DNA from 4 places in the Isoalcanivorax pacificus W11-5 genome. Region 1 is predicted to be linked to each of the others. Evidence: predicted binding sites of a transcription regulator. Region 1 holds the regulator's gene; each other region holds the start of a gene.

Region 1 (4,213 bases):
TCAGTGCCCACAACCTGGCAAAAAGCTACAAGGGACGCCGTGTCATCGAAGACGTCTCGTTACAGGTGGAAGCCGGCCAGGTGGTCGGCCTGCTCGGCCCGAACGGGGCCGGCAAGACCACCTGCTTTTATATGATCGTTGGCCTGGTGCCGCCGGACGCCGGCTACATCACCATCAACAGCGACAATATCACCGCCCTGCCGATGCACGGCCGCGCCCGGCGCGGCATCGGCTACCTGCCGCAGGAAGCCAGCATCTTCCGCCGCCTGTCCGTGGCCGACAACATCATGGCCATCCTGGAAACCCGCAAGGACCTGGACAAGCGTGCGCGCGAACAGCGCATGGAAGAGCTGTTGCAGGAATTCCACATCACCCACCTGCGCGACAGCCTGGGCATGAGCCTCTCCGGTGGCGAACGCCGCCGCGCCGAGATCGCCCGTGGCCTGGCCACCGATCCGCACTTCATCCTGCTGGATGAACCCTTCGCCGGTGTTGATCCGATCTCCGTGAACGACATCAAGGGCATCATCCGCCACCTGCGCGACCGTGGCATCGGCGTCCTGATCACCGACCACAACGTGCGCGAGACACTGGATATCTGCGACACCGCCTACATCGTCAGCGAAGGCCACATCATCGCCGCCGGCGATGCCGACACCATCCTGGCCAACCAGAAGGTGCGCGACGTTTACCTCGGCGCCGATTTCAGGCTTTGAAGCACGCCCGCCGGGCGTGCAGCCAGGGAGCTGCGAGCGGCGGGCTACGAGCTTTTGTTTTTGAGCCGGCAGCCCCCGCACACCTTCCGCACCACCCGCCAATGCACCACTTCGGTGCAAAATCAACGCCCTACCCCTTCCCCTTGTTTTTTTCAAGAATGGGCACGGAAATTGCTAGTTGCTATGCTGCCCCTCGTTTCGTACCACTTCGGGGGCAGTGCAAATCCGCATGAAACCGGGTCTGCAGATACAGATAGGTCAGCACCTGACCATGACGCCACAACTACAGCAGGCGATTCGCCTGTTGCAGTTGTCGACGCTTGACCTGCGCCAGGAGATCCAGGAAGCGGTGGACACCAACCCGCTGCTGGAACTGGAAGAGAACGACCCCTACGACCAGGACACCAGCGACGACACGGAGCTGGCCGAAGTCACGGGCGAAGACCCGGAGACCCTGGCCCAGCTCGACAGTGAAGTCGACACCGACTGGGAAGACCCGTACACCGAATCCTCCGGTGCGGGCGCCAGCGACGACGACATGGACGCCTGGGAAGAGCGCACCGCCGGCACCACCTCCCTCGATGAACACCTGCTCTGGCAACTCAACCTGGCCGTCATCAGCGACGCCGACCGCGCCATCGCCTACGCCATCATCGAATCCCTGGACGACCGTGGTTACCTGACCAGCACGCTGGAGGACATCGCCGAGGCCACCCGCCAGATGCTCGGCGACGACGCCCCCGACGACAGCTTCCCCGAAGAAGACGAAGTGATCGCCGTGCTGCACCGGGTACAGCAGTTCGATCCACCCGGCGTGGCCGCCCGCGACCTGGCCGAGTGCCTGGCCATCCAGTTGCGCCAGTTGCCCGAAGACACCCTCTGGCGCGAGCAGGCGCTGACCCTGACCCGTCACCTGCCACTGCTGGAAAGCCGCGAGTTCGCCACCCTGCGCCGGCACCTGGCTGTCAACGAAGACGAGATGATCGAGGTGATCCGTCTGTTGCGCAGCCTCAATCCACATCCCGGCGACAGCATCAGCAGCGGTGAACGCGACTACATCGTGCCGGACGTGATCGTGCGCCGGCGCGGCCGCCGCTGGCTGGTGGAACTGAATGGCGAGGCCCTGCCCAAAGTGCGCCTGAACAGCCACTACGCCAGCCTGGCCGGCAAGAGCCAGCGCGAAGAGGACAACAGCTACCTGCGCGCCCAGTTACAGGAAGCGCGCTGGTTCCTGAAAAGCCTGCAAAGTCGCAACGAGACACTGCTCAAGGTGGCCTCGCGCATCGTCGAGGTGCAGCAGGGCTTCTTCGAATACGGTGAAGAGGCCATGAAACCGCTGGTGCTGGCCGACATCGCCAGCGCCGTGGAGATGCACGAATCGACCATTTCCCGCGTCACCAGCCAGAAATACATGTTCACGCCACGGGGCATGTTTGAACTGAAATTCTTCTTTTCCAGCCATGTGGGAACGGACGGCGGCGGCGAATGTTCAAGTACCGCCATTCGTGCCATCATTAAGAAGCTGATTGCCGCCGAGAGTCCACGCAAGCCGCTGAGCGACAGCCGGCTTGCCAGCCTGCTCAACGAACAGGGGATTCAGGTGGCACGACGCACAGTCGCCAAGTACCGGGAGGCGATGAGAATTCCGGCGTCCAGCGAGCGCAAGCGGCTGGTGTAGCGCCTCAGGAGCGTCAGCGGTACCAAGCGCCTCAGGAACAGGCTACACTCCGGCCCCGCAGGACGGCGGATCACACAGCTTGTACAGGAGTCAGCCCATGCAGATCAATATCAGCGGCCATCACCTGGATATCACCGACGCCCTGCGTGAATACGTGAACGAGAAATTCAACCGCCTTGAGCGCCACTTCGACCACATCACCAGTATCCAGGTGATCCTGTCGCCGGAGCCGAAGACGCACAAGGCGGAGTCGACCATCCGCATCGCAGGCGGCGAGGTGTTCGCCACCGCCGAGGCGGAAGACATGTATGCCGCGATTGACATGCTGACTGACAAACTCGACCGACAGATCCTCAAACACAAGGAGAAGTCGGTCAACCGTAACCACGGCCACTAACCGACTCGATCAGGCACCATCATGCGCGTACGGGAACTGCTCACTCCGGAAAGAACCCACTATCACCTGCATGGCGCCAGCAAAAAGCGCCTGCTGGATCAGGTTGCCCAGCTTGCCGCACAGGGCAACCCGGAACTGGGGGAGCAACAGGTCTTCGAAGCCCTGATTGCCCGTGAGCGCCTTGGCAGTACCGGCATTGGGGAAGGCATCGCCATTCCCCATTGCCGTCTGGCTTCCTGCCAGCAGCCGGTCGGCATGCTGATCAGCCTCGACGAAGCGATCGATTTCGATGCCGTCGATGGCCGCCCGGTGGACCTGGTGTTCGTGCTGCTGGTCCCCGAAGACAACCCCGAACAACACCTCAAGACGCTCAGCCACCTCGCCGCCCTCTTTAACGAACAAAGCTTCCGCGACGGCCTGCGTGGCGCCAATTCCGCCAGCCATCTTTATCGCACCGCCGTCGATTCCGAGGCAGAACTGCAACTCGCTTCCTGATACCCTGACTGCCGTATGTCGTCAGCCGCCGCAGTGCGGCGTTCACGGGAGACTGCTGCATGAAACTGCTGATCCTCAGCGGCCGCTCCGGATCGGGCAAGACCACCGCGTTGCAGGCACTGGAAGACCTGGGCTTCTACTGTGTCGACAACCTGCCGCTGGGCCTGTTGCCGACGCTGGCCACGCAATTGCGCGAAGAAAACCACGATATCCAGCGCGTCGCCGTCGGCATTGACGCACGCAACCTGCGCAGCCAGCTCCCCTGCTTCGCCGAACTGCTGGCGCAGGTGAAAGCACAGGGCGTGGCGTGCGAAGTCATCTACCTCGACGCCGACCACGACACCCTGCTCAACCGTTTCAGCGCCACCCGCCGCCGGCACCCGCTGAGCGACCAGAACATGTCTCTCTCGGAAGCCATCGGACACGAAGGCGAATTGCTGGCCAGCATCCAGGGCGCCGCCGACCTGCTGGTGGACACCAGCCACCTGGACCCGCACAGCCTGCGCAACCTGATCCGCATGCGCGTGGCGCAACGTGAAGGCCGGCTGTCACTGCTGCTGGAATCGTTCGGTTTCAAGAACGGCGTGCCGCCGGATGCCGACCTGGTGTTCGACGCGCGCATGCTGCCCAACCCGCACTGGGACCCGGCGCTGCGGCCGTTCGACGGCCGCCAGCCTCCCATTATCGATTTCCTCGACGCCCAGCCCGACAGTGCGCAACTGCTGGACGACCTGGAACACTGGCTGCTGCGCTGGCTGCCGCGTTATGAAGCCAACGACCGCAGCTACATGACCGTGGCCATCGGCTGCACCGGTGGCCGCCACCGGTCCGTGTACCTGGTGGAACATCTGGCCGAACGTCTGCGCAAGGCCGGCTGGCCGGCCCAGGTACGGCACCTGCAACTGGAGTGACCGGCAACCGTTGCCC
Region 2 (4,213 bases), 690 kb from region 1:
CGACAGTTGGCGCAAGAGCCTGCGCGCCCTGCGTCATACCGGCCGGCTGGGCATGTTCGGTGTGTCGGAAGCCTCGGCCAACGGCGTGGCGGGCAAACTCAAGCTGCTGAAGACAGCGCTGAAAATGCCGTTCATCCATCCGGTGTCATTGATGAATGAAAACCGGGGCACCTTCGGTGTAAACATGGGCCACCTGTGGCACGAGGTGGACAAGATTCGCGAATGGATGGATGCACTGCTGGCGGGTTGGCAGGACGGCTGGGTGCGCCCGCATGTGGACCGCGCGTTTTCGTTCAGTGAGGCGGGCGAAGCGCACGCCTGGATCGAGGCGCGGCGCAATATCGGCAAGGTGCTGCTGGTGCCCTGAAGACGTGGCGGGCGTTATCGCCCGCCACGGTGTATCGGTTGTCAGTCGACGCCGTTGGCGCCGATCTTGTGGATACTGAGGTCGGCACCGTCGAATTCTTCTTCTTCGCTCAGGCGCAGGCCGGACAGCGCTTTGACCAGGCCGTAGCAGACCAGCCCGCCACCAAAGGCAATGCCGACCCCCATCAGCGCACCGATCAACTGCGACAGGAAACTCACGCCGCCCAGGCCGCCGAAGGCTTCCAGGCCGAAAATGCCGGCCGCCAGCGCGCCCCACAGACCGCACACCCCGTGCAGTGGCCAGACACCGAGCACATCATCCACTTTCTGCAGTTTGCGTTGCATGTAACCGAACAGCAGCACGAACAGCACGCCCGCCACCGCGCCGGTGATCAGCGCGCCGACCGGATGCATCAGGTCAGAGCCGGCACACACGGCCACCAGCCCGGCCAGCGGACCGTTGTGAATAAAGCCGGGGTCTTTGCGGCCGGCCAGCATGGAGGCAATGATGCCGCCGACCATGGCCATCAGGCTGTTCACCGCCACCAGGCCGGAGATGCCGTCCAGTGTCTGCGCGGACATCACGTTGAAGCCGAACCAGCCGACCGTCAGTACCCAGGCGCCGAGTGCCAGGAACGGGATGTTCGAGGGTGCGAAGGCCACCAGTTGTCCCTGACGGAAACGGCCGCGCCGCGTGCCCAGCAGCAGGATCGCCGCCAGCGCCAGCCAGCCGCCCATGCCGTGCACGACGATGGAGCCGGCGAAATCATGGAACGGCGCGCCGAAGGTGGTTTCCAGCCAGTCCTGCACACCGTAGTTGCCGTTCCAGATGATGCCTTCGAAGAACGGGTAGATCAGGCCCACGCACAGGGCGGCGGCCACCAGCATCGGATAGAAGCGCGCACGCTCTGCCACGCCGCCGGAAATAATGGCCGGGATGGCGGCGGCGAAGGTCACCAGGAAGAAGAACTTCACCAGCGCGTAGCCATGCTCGGCGGTGAGCTCGGTGGCGCTGACCATGAAATGGGTCTGGTAGGCGATCTGATAACCGACAAAAAAGTAGGCCAGGGTCGAGACGCCGAAGTCGGTCATGATCTTGACCAGCGCATTGACCTGGTTCTTGTGCCGCACGGTGCCTACTTCCAGAAAGGCGAAGCCGGCGTGCATGGCCAGGACCATGATGGCGCCCAGCAGAATGAACAACGTATTGGCGCTGGCCGTAAGCGTGGCGACGGCGCTGTGTACTGAATCCACGGTGATCTCCCATTACGTGCGTGTACCGAAATGGTGCGCATGGCCATGCGGTGCACGATATCAGTGCGCATAAAGCCGTTCGTGCCCTGCGTCTGCGCGGCAGGTGCCGGACGATACGCGATGTAAATCAGTGGCTTGCAGGGTTTGCCGGCCAGACCTGCGTCATCAGGGGGCTGCCGGCGGCGCTGCACGCCGCTGCGCTGTGCCATAAGGATGCACAAAGCGTGCCTGAAATGGTGCGATGCACTGTTATCTGGCGCCTCGGGGTGGGCGGGAGAAAAGGTCGGGGGTGGCGGACGGTGGATGTGGCACCAGGACGGTGCAGTCAGGGTGTGCCGAACAGCGCCTTCATGCGTGGCAGATGCTCGCTCAGTTCGAAGCTGATGTCGCGGGCCAGCACATCCAGCAGCACGATGGCATTGACTGCCGCGTCGGAGTCGCCGGCGTCCGCCAGGCGCCGGGCGAAGCTGCGGTTGAGCTGGTTCAGGTTGGCGTACAGGCGCTCCATCGTGGCGGCCACATCGTGCCCGTCGCGCCCGGCCAGGTATTCGCGCAACAACAGCACGGACAGCGCCCGGGTGAAGGTTTCCTCTTCCGTGGCCAGCGGCAGATGCTGCAGCGCCATCGGGTGCAGCGGTCGTGTGTGTGGGCAGTCGCTGAGCGCACTGATCAGCCCGAGCAATGAGCTCAGCGCCCGTTGCAGGGTCGTGTCGGTGCGGTAGCTGCGCTGCGGTGTGTCCACGGTGAGCGTGACCGGCTCATAGGAGCGGCCGTCGCGCAGGCCGGTGAAGGCGTGGGCAATGTTCACCGCGACCGGACAGAACGGGTGTTCGGCCGGGTCCAGGGTGCAGTGGCTGCACTGGTGATGCGTAAGGGCGGCCCAGGCTGGCGGGATGAAGTCTGCGGCCGGGCGCAATCGGTGGTCGGCCGGGTCCGGGCGCACCGGAATGTGGTCTTCACGTCCGTCGGCATAGGTGAGCTGATAGGTCAGTTCATAGGCCATGGGGACGGTGCGCCTTCTGGCCGGGACGGGAGGGTGGCGCCGGGGTGGCCAGGCCGGGGCGCGCTGACGCCGCGTTCAGCAGCGGCAGGCGGATACTGAAATGCGCCCCTTCGCCCGGTGTGCTGTGGACGCTGATCTCGCCCTGGTGGCGCTGGACGATGTCCTGCGAAATGGCCAGCCCCAGCCCGGTGCCTTCGCCCACCGGCTTGGTGGTGAAGAACGGCTCGAACAGGGTGGCCATGTGCTCGGGCTGAATGCCGGGGCCGTTGTCGATGACCTCGATGATCAGGTGCGTGCCGTGGTTTCGGGTGCGAATCTGTATCACGCCCGGCACGGGCTGGCTCTGCTGCGCCTGCATGGCCTGCGCGGCGTTCACCACCAGGTTGAGCAGCACCTGTGTGAGTTGGGACTCCGAACCGCTGATCTGCGCCGTGGCGGCACTCAGCGTCACATCCAGCTTTATCTGCCGGCGCAGTTCGTGGCGTGCCAGATTCAGCGCCGTCTCGATGCATTTGTGCACATCCACCGGCGTAAAGGCGTCGGTGCCCTCGTGGGAAAAACTCTTCAGGTCGCTGATGATCTTGCGGATGCGCAGGATACCATCACGAGTTTCCTGCATCAGGGCAGGGTAATCCTCCACGGCGTAGGTAATGTCGTCGCGGTTATGCGGCGCGTCAGCGGGCGGGAACAGGTCACCGACCTGATCCGGCGGCAGTTTGGCGCTGGCGCGAATGGCAAACGCGGACAGGGTTTCCAGATACTCACCCAGGCGGTTGATGTTGGCGCTGACGTAGGCAATCGGATTGTTGATCTCGTGGGCAATGCCGGCAGAAATCACCCCCAGTGAGGCCATTTTCTCCGAGTGCAGCAGCATGTTTTCTGCCCGGTGCAGGGAGGCTTCCTTGCTGCGGACTTCGCGGCGCAGGGCATCGTTCTGCTGATGGAAGCGGGTGACATCGGTGCCGAAATAGATATAGCCGGTGTCCGCCTCGGTGATGAACGACAGCGGGAACACGAAGGTATCCACCCAGCGTATGCCGCTGTCCCGTGTGCGCAGGCAGAGCTGGCCGTGCCAGACCCGCTCCTGTTGCAGTGTGCGGCGCATGTCGCTGGCGGCTTCGGCATGAATGGCGCGGACGCCGACCTCTTTCTGGTGGCGGCCCACCAGTTCCGTCAGCGGGGTGCCGCTGAGGTCGACCAGCTTGTCATTGGCGTAGGTCAGCACGCCGTGCAGGTCGGTGGTGAAGACGCAGTACTGGTCGATGATCCGCGCCAGTGGCCCGAGCACTTTGCGATTGATGTCGTAGGCATCGGCACTGGTTTCGATCAGGCGCAGCTTGGCACCGAACACGCTGTTGGTGAGCGAGGAAAATTCCGCCAGCCGGGCTTCCACCTTCAGTGAGGCGCGGTAAGTGCGGTGCATGAAGAACACCACCACCAGCATGATCAGCAATGAGGCAATAATGTAGAAGCCGCTGCTCTGCTGATCCAGCAGCGGCGCCAGTAGTCCGGCCAGGAAATCCATCAGGGGCGCCGTCAGTGCGCGGGCGCGCGCTGGCGGCGCAGCAGGTCCAGTTCCTGCTGCTGATC
Region 3 (4,213 bases), 1.5 Mb from region 1:
TTTCCATGCAGGAGCGCAACGAGCGTGGCACTTCCGCACGCAGGATCAGCATCTCTGCCACGTGCTCATGGGTAATGCGGTCACTGTACAGTTCACGATACGCCTCAAACGCACCGACCGACCGCAACAGGGCATTCCAGCGGTAATAATCCACCGCGCTATTGCCCTTCGGCCCCTGTATCTGGTGCTTCACATCCAGAATCCGGGCGGTGTTGTCGGCGCGTTCGATAAAGGTACCGATGCGGATAAAACGGAACGCATCGTTGCGAATGATGGTGCCGTAGGTAGCACCCCGAAACAGGTGCGAGCGCTCCTTCACCCAGTCCAGGAAAGCGCTGGCGCCCATGGCGATCAGGCCGTAGCGACGGATGTTCTGCAGCTCGATCCAGGTGGTGTTGATGCTCTCCCAGATTTCACTGGTGATCTTGCCACGCACCGCATGGGCGTTTTCGCGTGCCTGGCGGATGCAGCAGTAAATGCTGCCGGGGTTGTCTTCATCCAGAGCGAAAAAGTGCAGCACATTGTTGACCTGCACCGTATCGTATTTCTCGATATAGCGTTCCAGGCTGCCGGTGATTTTCAGGGGCGCGGCGACTTCCTCGTTCACCGTTTCCGAAAACGGGATCAGTGACAGGTTCCAGGCCACGTCGAGCATCCGGGCGATATTCTCCGCGCGCTCCAGGTGCCGCGACATCCAGTACAGTTCCGATGCGGTCCGGCTCAGCATGACGGCGCCTCCAGTACCCAGGTGTCCTTGGTGCCACCGCCCTGCGACGAGTTCACCACCAGCGAGCCTTCTTTCATGGCCACACGGGTCAGCCCGCCCGGCACCAGACGCACCTCGCGGCCACTGAGGACGAACGGCCGCAGGTCGATATGCCGTGGCGCGATGCCCTCCTCGACGAAGACCGGGCAACTGGACAGCGACAGCGTCGGTTGCGCAATGTAGTTCTCCGGATACGCCACCAGTTGCTTGCGGAACTGCTCGATCTGCTCGCGCGTACTGGCCGGGCCGATCAGCATGCCGTAGCCACCGGCGCCATGGACTTCCTTCACCACCAGCTCATGCAGGTTGTCGAGCACGTGGCCAAGATCATCTGCCTTGCGACACTGCCAGGTGGGTACGTTTTTCAGGATCGGTTCCTGGCCGAGGTAAAAGCGGATCATGTCCGGCACATAGGGGTAAATCGACTTGTCATCCGCCACACCGGTACCGACCGCATTGGCCAGCACCACATTGCCTTCACGGTAGGCAGACATCAGGCCCGGCACACCAAGCATGGAATCCGGCTCGAACGCCAGCGGGTCCAGGTAGGCGTCATCAATACGGCGATAGATCACATCCACCCGCTGCGGGCCGGCGGTCGTGCGCATGTAGACGAAGCCCCCCTTGGTGAACAGGTCAGCACCTTCCACCAGCTCCACGCCCATCTGCCGGGCGAGGAAGGCATGTTCGAAATAGGCACTGTTGTAGCGGCCGGGTGTCAGCACCACTACGCACGGGCTTGCGACATGGCAACTCTGCGCCAGCATTTCGTGCAGCAGTGCCGGATAATGGTCCACCGGCGCCACGCGATGCTTCGCAAACAATTCCGGGTACAGCCGCATCAGCATGCGGCGGTTTTCGATCATGTAGGAGACCCCCGACGGCGTGCGCAGGTTGTCCTCCAGCACATAATAATCGCCGTCGTTGTTGCGGATCAGATCGACACCTGCGATATGCGCATAGATGGCGTTTGGCAGGTCCAGCCCCTGCATGCAGGGCTGGTACTGGGCATTGGCAAATACCTGATCCGCCGGAATGCGGCCGGATTTCAGGATCGCCTGGTCGTGATAGATATCGTGCAGAAACAGGTTCAGCGCCTCGACCCGTTGCAGGATGCCCTGCTCCAGCGCCTGCCACTCGGCCGCCGGGATGATGCGCGGCAGGCTGTCGAACGGGATCAGCCGTTCGGTGCCCTCCTCGGCGCCGTACACATTGAAGGTAATCCCGACCCGGTGAAAAAGCAGATCCGCTTCCTTGCGCTTGCGCTCGATGGTGTCCATCGACACCCCTTCGAGCCAGCGCCAGTAGGCGGCATATTGTTCCCGCACCTTGCCGGGTGCGCCAAACATCTCGTCAAACCCGCCTGCGGGCGGTGTAGTCACCTTGATCATCAGGTCCTGCCCTCGACATCGTCTCCTGCCTGAGGACCTCAGCAACCACCATGCCAACAACCACTGCGTAAATCCGCCTGCTTCAGGCCCGAAAATGGCGCACCGCACCACAACGGATCAATTCGCGCACCAACGCAACGCACCCAGGCAACGTATCAGGGCTGTCCATGCCGGGCCAGCCAGACAATGGCCTCGGCACGGCTGCTGACTCCGAGCTTGGCGAAAATATTCTTCATGTGCCATTTGATCGTCGTCACTGCCACACCGGAGGTTTCACTGATCTCGCGGTTGGACAGGCCATCACGCAGCAGCGTCAGGATCTCCGCCTCGCGGGCCGTGAGCGCGGCAGTCACGGGTGCAGCCACCGGCATCTGAGTGGACGGCAACAGCGAGGCGAACATCTGCAGGTAGATATCCGGCAGGGTCACCTCGCCAAGCCGGTGCGCCTCCGCGACCACCAGCGCCAGGCCCGGTGCTTCATCAAAAGCAGTACGATTCAGCGCTTCCAGGCCATAACGTGCTATCAGCGCTTTCAACTGCTGTCGCGCGGCAGCAGGCCGCCCCCGACGCCAGGTGCCCGCCACCCGGCAGGCATCGGCCACCAGCGCCCTGGCATTGGCGCCCTGCCGGCGCAACATGCCGGCAATGGCCGCGAGCACACCGTCGGCACGGTCATAATCCTGCCGCGACCACAGCCACAGCACCACGCCCATGCCGGCCCGTTCGCGGTTTTCATCATAGGTCCCGGCGGCCTGCCATTCGCCGGCCAGCAAACGGGGCAGCAGGCGATATTCCGTCATCACCTGCTCCATGCGATGGTGATCGCCGGCGGCGAAGGCCTGACGCATTTTTTCGTGCACAAGCTGGCTGACAAAACGGTCGTAATTCCCCAGCGTGAGAATCCGTTCCAGATGCTGCAACAGCCGTTGCGCCCGGCCCGGCTGGCCAGCCAGATCGAACAACCGGCTCATATTCAGATACGCCGCCGCAATCACCTCGGTGGCGCAGGAGGAACTGACCCTGGGCAACAGGCTGTCACCAAGATGACGGGCCTGGTCAAGCTGGCTCATCTCGTAATGCAACACCATCATCGCCGTGGCGGCATTGACCCAGGCCGGGCCCGGCGCATCAGGCTGGTAGCGCCGGAACATCTCATGCACCGACTGGGTGGCGTGCAGCATACGGCCACGATTGCGGTCGCACAGCACCAGGATCAGGTCGGCGTAGCTTTCCAGGTAACGGTAGCCGAGCCGCGAGAGAATATCCTTTGCGCGCTGGGCGTAATGCAACGCCGTGTCGAATTCCGCATGCAACAGATAATGGTAAGCAATGATCGCCAGCGAAAAAGCACGCACATCATGCTGCCCGGTGGAGGCGAGCAATACTGCCTGATCATCATCGATACGAAAATGACAGTCGCGCTGGAAAAACAGCAACATGCTTTCCAGAAAGGCCGGCGTCCAGGCTTCCGCAAAGCGCCCCTGGCGCTCGGCCGGCGGCACCGCCAGCGAGGCGTCAATGTAGTAGCGCGCCTGATTGAAACGCCGCGACAGAATCAACGCACCGATCAACGGGCCGCACAGATCCGTATTCGGCACCACCTGCGCTTCCGGCAACGCCAGCAGCCAGTGCATGATGCGTGTGTAGTCACCGCGCTGGTGCCACAGATAGCAGCACTGCGTGAGCATCTGTTCGAAAAAATGCGGAGCCGCCACCTGGCGCGCATGCTGCAACGCACTCTCTTCCTCCGCATGGTCACGCCACCAACAGGCCGCCCGGCGATGCAGCTGGTCAAGCGTGTCCGGCGCACTGGTCTGCAAGCGCGCCAGCAGAAACTCCTGGAACAGCGTGTGGTAGCGCATCCAGCCTGGGTGGTCCTCGACCGGGTGCAGAAACAGCTCGCGCGATTGCAGATAGGACAGCACCGGTGCGCTACTGCCCGGTCCGTCCAGCAGCGCATCACACAACGGTTCGCAAAAACGCTCCAGTGCTGCCGTGTGCAGTAAAAAACGATGTACTGCCGGAGGCAGATCATGGATCACCACCTCGGCAAAAT
Region 4 (4,213 bases), 990 kb from region 1:
CGAAGAACGAACAAAGCATGGTCGCCATCACGGCCAGGGCCAGTGGCCAGCCGCTGCCGATCTGGCTCATCAGGCCATAGCCGAGCACCAGACCGGCCAGCAGCAGCGCCAGCGAGCGTTTGCGGCCAAAGCGGTCGGACAGCCAGCCACCGCCGGGGCGGGCGACCAGATTCATGAAGGCAAAACCGGACGCGAGCAGGCCGGCGGTGACGGCGGTCAGGTCAAAGGTGTCGATAAAGAACAGCGGCAGCATGGACACCACGGCCAGTTCGGAACCAAACGTCACCATATAGGCCAGGTCAAGAATCGCCACTTGCCGGAAGCGATAGCGGTCGTGTTCGGGCACGCCCTGGCGCAGCCGGGCATGATTGACGCGCCAGATTTGCCAGAGTTGCACGATGGCCAGGCTGAGGATGACGGCGACCAGCGCCAGTTGTGCGTTCAGGCCATACAGGCCGAGCTGGCCCGGTCCCAGACGCCAGACGATCACCAGCAGCGCCCCGTACAGCGGTACACACATGGCCAGATAGAAAAACAGATCGCGGCGGCTGCTGACTTCCAGTGCCGAGGCTTTTTTCGGACGGAAATAGGATGCGCCGGCGGGCGTGTTGCGCGCCCGCCAGAGAAAGACAAGACCGTACACGCAGGACAGCACGCCGGTACAGGCCACAGCCCCGCGCCAGCCGTTGTCGCCGCCGAACAGGAGCGCCAGCGTCGGCAGGCTCATGGCCGCCGCCGCTGAACCGAAATTGCCCCAGCCGCCGTACACGCCTTCCGCAAGCCCCACTTCCCTGGCCGGGAACCATTCGCTGATCAGGCGGATACCGACCACAAAGCCGGCGCCGACAAAACCGAGCAGCAGCCGCGTGACGGCCAGTTGTTCATAGGTAGTGGCCAGCGCGAATGCCCAGCAGGGCAGTGCGGCGATGATCAGCAACCAGCCAAACACCCGCCGTGGACCGAAGCGGTCCACCAGTGAGCCAATGACGACGCGGGCGGGAATGGTCAGCGCCACGTTGAGAATCAGCAGCGCCTTGACCTGGTCGCTGGTGAGATCAAACACCTCGCGGATATCGCCCATCAGCGGGGCATGGGAAAACCACACCACAAAGCTGACAAAGAACGCCATCCAGCTCAGGTGCAACAGGCGTATGCGGGGTTCGGACAGGTTCAGCAGATTGAGTCGCGCGTGCTGTGCAGCCATGAGGTCTCCGTACTCGCGAATAGCGGGGACCGGGCCCACCCGTCCGGGTGTCGTGCATGCCACGGCGCCGGACCTGCCCGGCGGAAAAACCGGGTGGGTGGGCGCCGTTGCCCGTGTTACAGGTGGCGCGCGGCATCATTGCCGCGCGCTGTCCGCAGGGCAGGATGCAGGATGCATACCAGCAAGCGGACACCTGATGTTCTGCGGTCATGGGCCGGTTTGTTCGTCGCCGGCGCTGCGCTGGCGTGCATGCTTGTGGTGCGCGATGCACAAGCGTGATGCAGGGAAATTCCACGCGCAGCCGAGTCGTGATGCTGCACGATGGCGAAAGACGGCTGTGAGGGCGCTCTGGCGCTGGTCGGCGCCCATGCCGGAAAGCTGGCACAACTCTTGCTGAGACTCTTGCCGAGACAGTCCGGTGCATAACACGCCCGGCTCAATGGCGAGCCTGGGTGTATGCATCGCAAAACATGATGAATGAATGAGCAAAGGCGCTCACGGTCCGGTCACCCCCGGGCAGTGAGCGCTTTTTTTTGTGCCTCTTTTCCATACTTCGCTGGCCTGTGTGCCGGCAGGGCGGAGAGGCCGGACAGGTGAAGGAGCGTTGCGTTCATGAGCAGACCTGAACTGGTGATTATCGGCAACGGCATGGTCGGGCAGCACCTGCTGGAAGAGCTGGTTGCCCGCGAACATGGCTATCACATTACGGTGTTCTGTGAAGAACCCCGGCCAGCCTATGACCGGGTGCAGCTCAGCAGTTGGTTCAGTGGCGCCACCACCGAAGACCTGGCGCTGACCAGCACGGCTTTTTTCGAGCAGCACGGGATCAGGTTGCGCCTGGGTGAACGGGTGGAGCGGATCGACCGCGAGGCACGCGTGGTACTGAGCAGCAACGGCGACCGGGTGGCGTATGACAGGCTGGTGCTGGCCACTGGCTCTTATCCGTTCGTACCGCCCATTCCAGGCAACGACCAGCCGCATTGTCTGGTGTACCGCACCATCGAGGACCTTGAAGCCATTCGCGACAGCGCCGCCGTATCGAAACGCGGCGTGGTCATCGGTGGTGGCCTGCTGGGCCTGGAAGCGGCGCGTGCCCTGAACGGGCTGGGGCTGGAAACCCATGTAGTGGAATTCGCGCCGCAATTGATGGCGGTACAACTGGATGAAAACGGCGGCCGCCTGTTGCGCGGCAAGATCGAGGCGCTGGGTGTGCGGGTGCATACCGGCAAGGCCACATCGGCGATTGTCAGCGGCGAAAGTAGCCGTTACCGGCTGGCATTCGCCGACGGTGAATCGCTGGAGACGGATCTGGTGCTATTTTCCGCCGGTATCCGTCCTGCGGATGCGCTGGCGCGCGACGCCGGGCTTGAACTCGGCGAGCGCGGCGGTGTGGTGATCAATGACGCCTGCCAGACCTCGGACCCGGACATTTTTGCCATCGGCGAAGTGGCGCTGTGGCAGGGACGGATCTTTGGCCTGGTGGCGCCCGGTTATGACATGGCCCGTGCCTGCGCCGCACGCCTGCTGGGTGATGACACGCGGTGCTTTACCGGCGCGGACATGAGCACCAAGCTGAAATTGCTGGGCGTGGATGTGGGTTCCATTGGCGATGCGCACGGGCGCACACCGGGCAGCCTGAGCTGTGTATTCGAGGACGGCGCCAGCGGCGTCTACAAGAAACTGGTGCTCGACCCGCAGGGCAAGCGACTGCTGGGCGCGGTGCTGGTGGGGGACGTGGCCGACTACGGCATGCTGCTGCAGTTCTGCCTCAACGACATGCCGTTGCCACCGCAACCGGTGTCGCTGATTCTGCCGGACGCTGGTGGCAAGCCCGCGCTCGGTGTCGATGCCCTGCCGGACAGTGCGCAAATCTGCTCGTGCAATAACGTCTCGAAAGGGCAGTTGTGTTCGGCCATCAGTGCCGGCTGTACCACCGTGGGCGCCTTGAAAAGTGAAACCCGTGCCTCGGCGAGTTGCGGTGGCTGCGCGGCGCTGGTCAAGCAGGTGCTGGATGCAGAGCTGGTGCGCCAGGGCATCGAGGTGAATAACCACCTTTGCGAGCATTTTGCCTACAGCCGCCAGGAGCTTTACCACCTGGTACGCGTGCACGAGGTGCGCACCTTTACGGATCTGCTGGCCCGCTTTGGCCAGGGCAAAGGCTGTGAGATCTGCAAGCCGACCGTGGCGTCCATCCTGGCGTCCTGCTGGAACGACTATGTGCTGCGACCGGAACACACAGGGTTGCAGGACACCAACGATGCCTTCCTCGCCAACCTGCAAAAGGACGGCACCTATTCCGTGGTGCCGCGCGTGCCCGGTGGCGAGATCACCCCGGACAAGCTGCTGGTGATCGGCGACGTCGCGAAAAAATACGACCTCTACACGAAAATCACCGGCGGCCAGCGCATCGATCTGTTTGGCGCACGGGTGGAACAGCTGCCGCTGATCTGGGGCGAACTGGTGGACGCCGGTTTTGAATCCGGGCATGCCTACGGCAAGTCACTGCGCACGGTGAAATCCTGTGTCGGCAGCAGCTGGTGCCGGTACGGAGTGCAGGATTCCGTTGGCATGGCGATCTATGTCGAGGAGCGCTATCGCGGCCTGCGTTCGCCACACAAACTGAAAATGGCGGTGTCCGGCTGCACCCGCGAATGCGCCGAGGCGCAGAGCAAGGACGTCGGCATCATCGCCACGGAAAAAGGCTGGAATCTGTATATCTGCGGCAACGGCGGCATGCGTCCCCGGCATGCGGAACTGTTCGCCAGTGACCTGGATGACGCCACGCTGATCCGCTACATCGATCGCTTCCTGATGTTCTACATCCGCACCGCAGACCGGCTGCAACGCACCTCGGTATGGCGCGACAACCTCGAAGGCGGGCTGGCCTATCTGCAGGACGTGATCATTCATGACTCGCTGGGCCTGGGCGAGGAGCTGGAAATGCAGATGCAGGCGGTGGTCGATACCTACGCCTGCGAATGGAAACGCACGCTGGAAGACGAACAGGCG

The links. The regulator sigma-54, encoded in region 1, starts transcription at its own class of promoters, with help from an activator protein. The targets are predictions, from matches to a motif close to TGGCACNNNNNTTGCTNT.
Region 2: S7S_RS01310 (ammonium transporter) is a predicted target of sigma-54. The motif match lies at 1,833-1,850, and genes of this name have one in related genera.
Region 3: S7S_RS11190 (circularly permuted type 2 ATP-grasp protein) is a predicted target of sigma-54. The motif match lies at 2,196-2,213, and genes of this name have one in related genera.
Region 4: nirB (nitrite reductase large subunit NirB) is a predicted target of sigma-54. The motif match lies at 1,584-1,601, and genes of this name have one in related genera.

What each region holds. Positions count from the first base shown of each region.
Region 1 covers NZ_CP004387.1:965,282-969,494, reverse strand. The annotation lists gene lptB (LPS export ABC transporter ATP-binding protein) at 1-716, shown strand, start outside; gene S7S_RS04565 (RNA polymerase factor sigma-54) at 946-2,394, shown strand; gene hpf (ribosome hibernation-promoting factor, HPF/YfiA family) at 2,492-2,791, shown strand; gene ptsN (PTS IIA-like nitrogen regulatory protein PtsN) at 2,813-3,286, shown strand; gene rapZ (RNase adapter RapZ) at 3,346-4,197, shown strand.
Region 2 covers NZ_CP004387.1:270,839-275,051, forward strand. The annotation lists gene S7S_RS01305 (synaptic vesicle VAT-1 family membrane protein) at 1-367, shown strand, start outside; gene S7S_RS01310 (ammonium transporter) at 409-1,620, opposite strand; gene S7S_RS01315 (DUF6901 family protein) at 1,946-2,623, opposite strand; gene S7S_RS20080 (ATP-binding protein) at 2,613-4,148, opposite strand; gene S7S_RS01325 (response regulator) at 4,160-4,213, opposite strand, start outside.
Region 3 covers NZ_CP004387.1:2,470,526-2,474,738, forward strand. The annotation lists gene S7S_RS11185 (alpha-E domain-containing protein) at 1-727, opposite strand, end outside; gene S7S_RS11190 (circularly permuted type 2 ATP-grasp protein) at 721-2,157, opposite strand; gene S7S_RS11195 (winged helix-turn-helix domain-containing protein) at 2,313-4,213, opposite strand, start outside.
Region 4 covers NZ_CP004387.1:1,952,751-1,956,963, forward strand. The annotation lists gene S7S_RS08785 (NarK family nitrate/nitrite MFS transporter) at 1-1,204, opposite strand, end outside; gene nirB (nitrite reductase large subunit NirB) at 1,817-4,213, shown strand, end outside.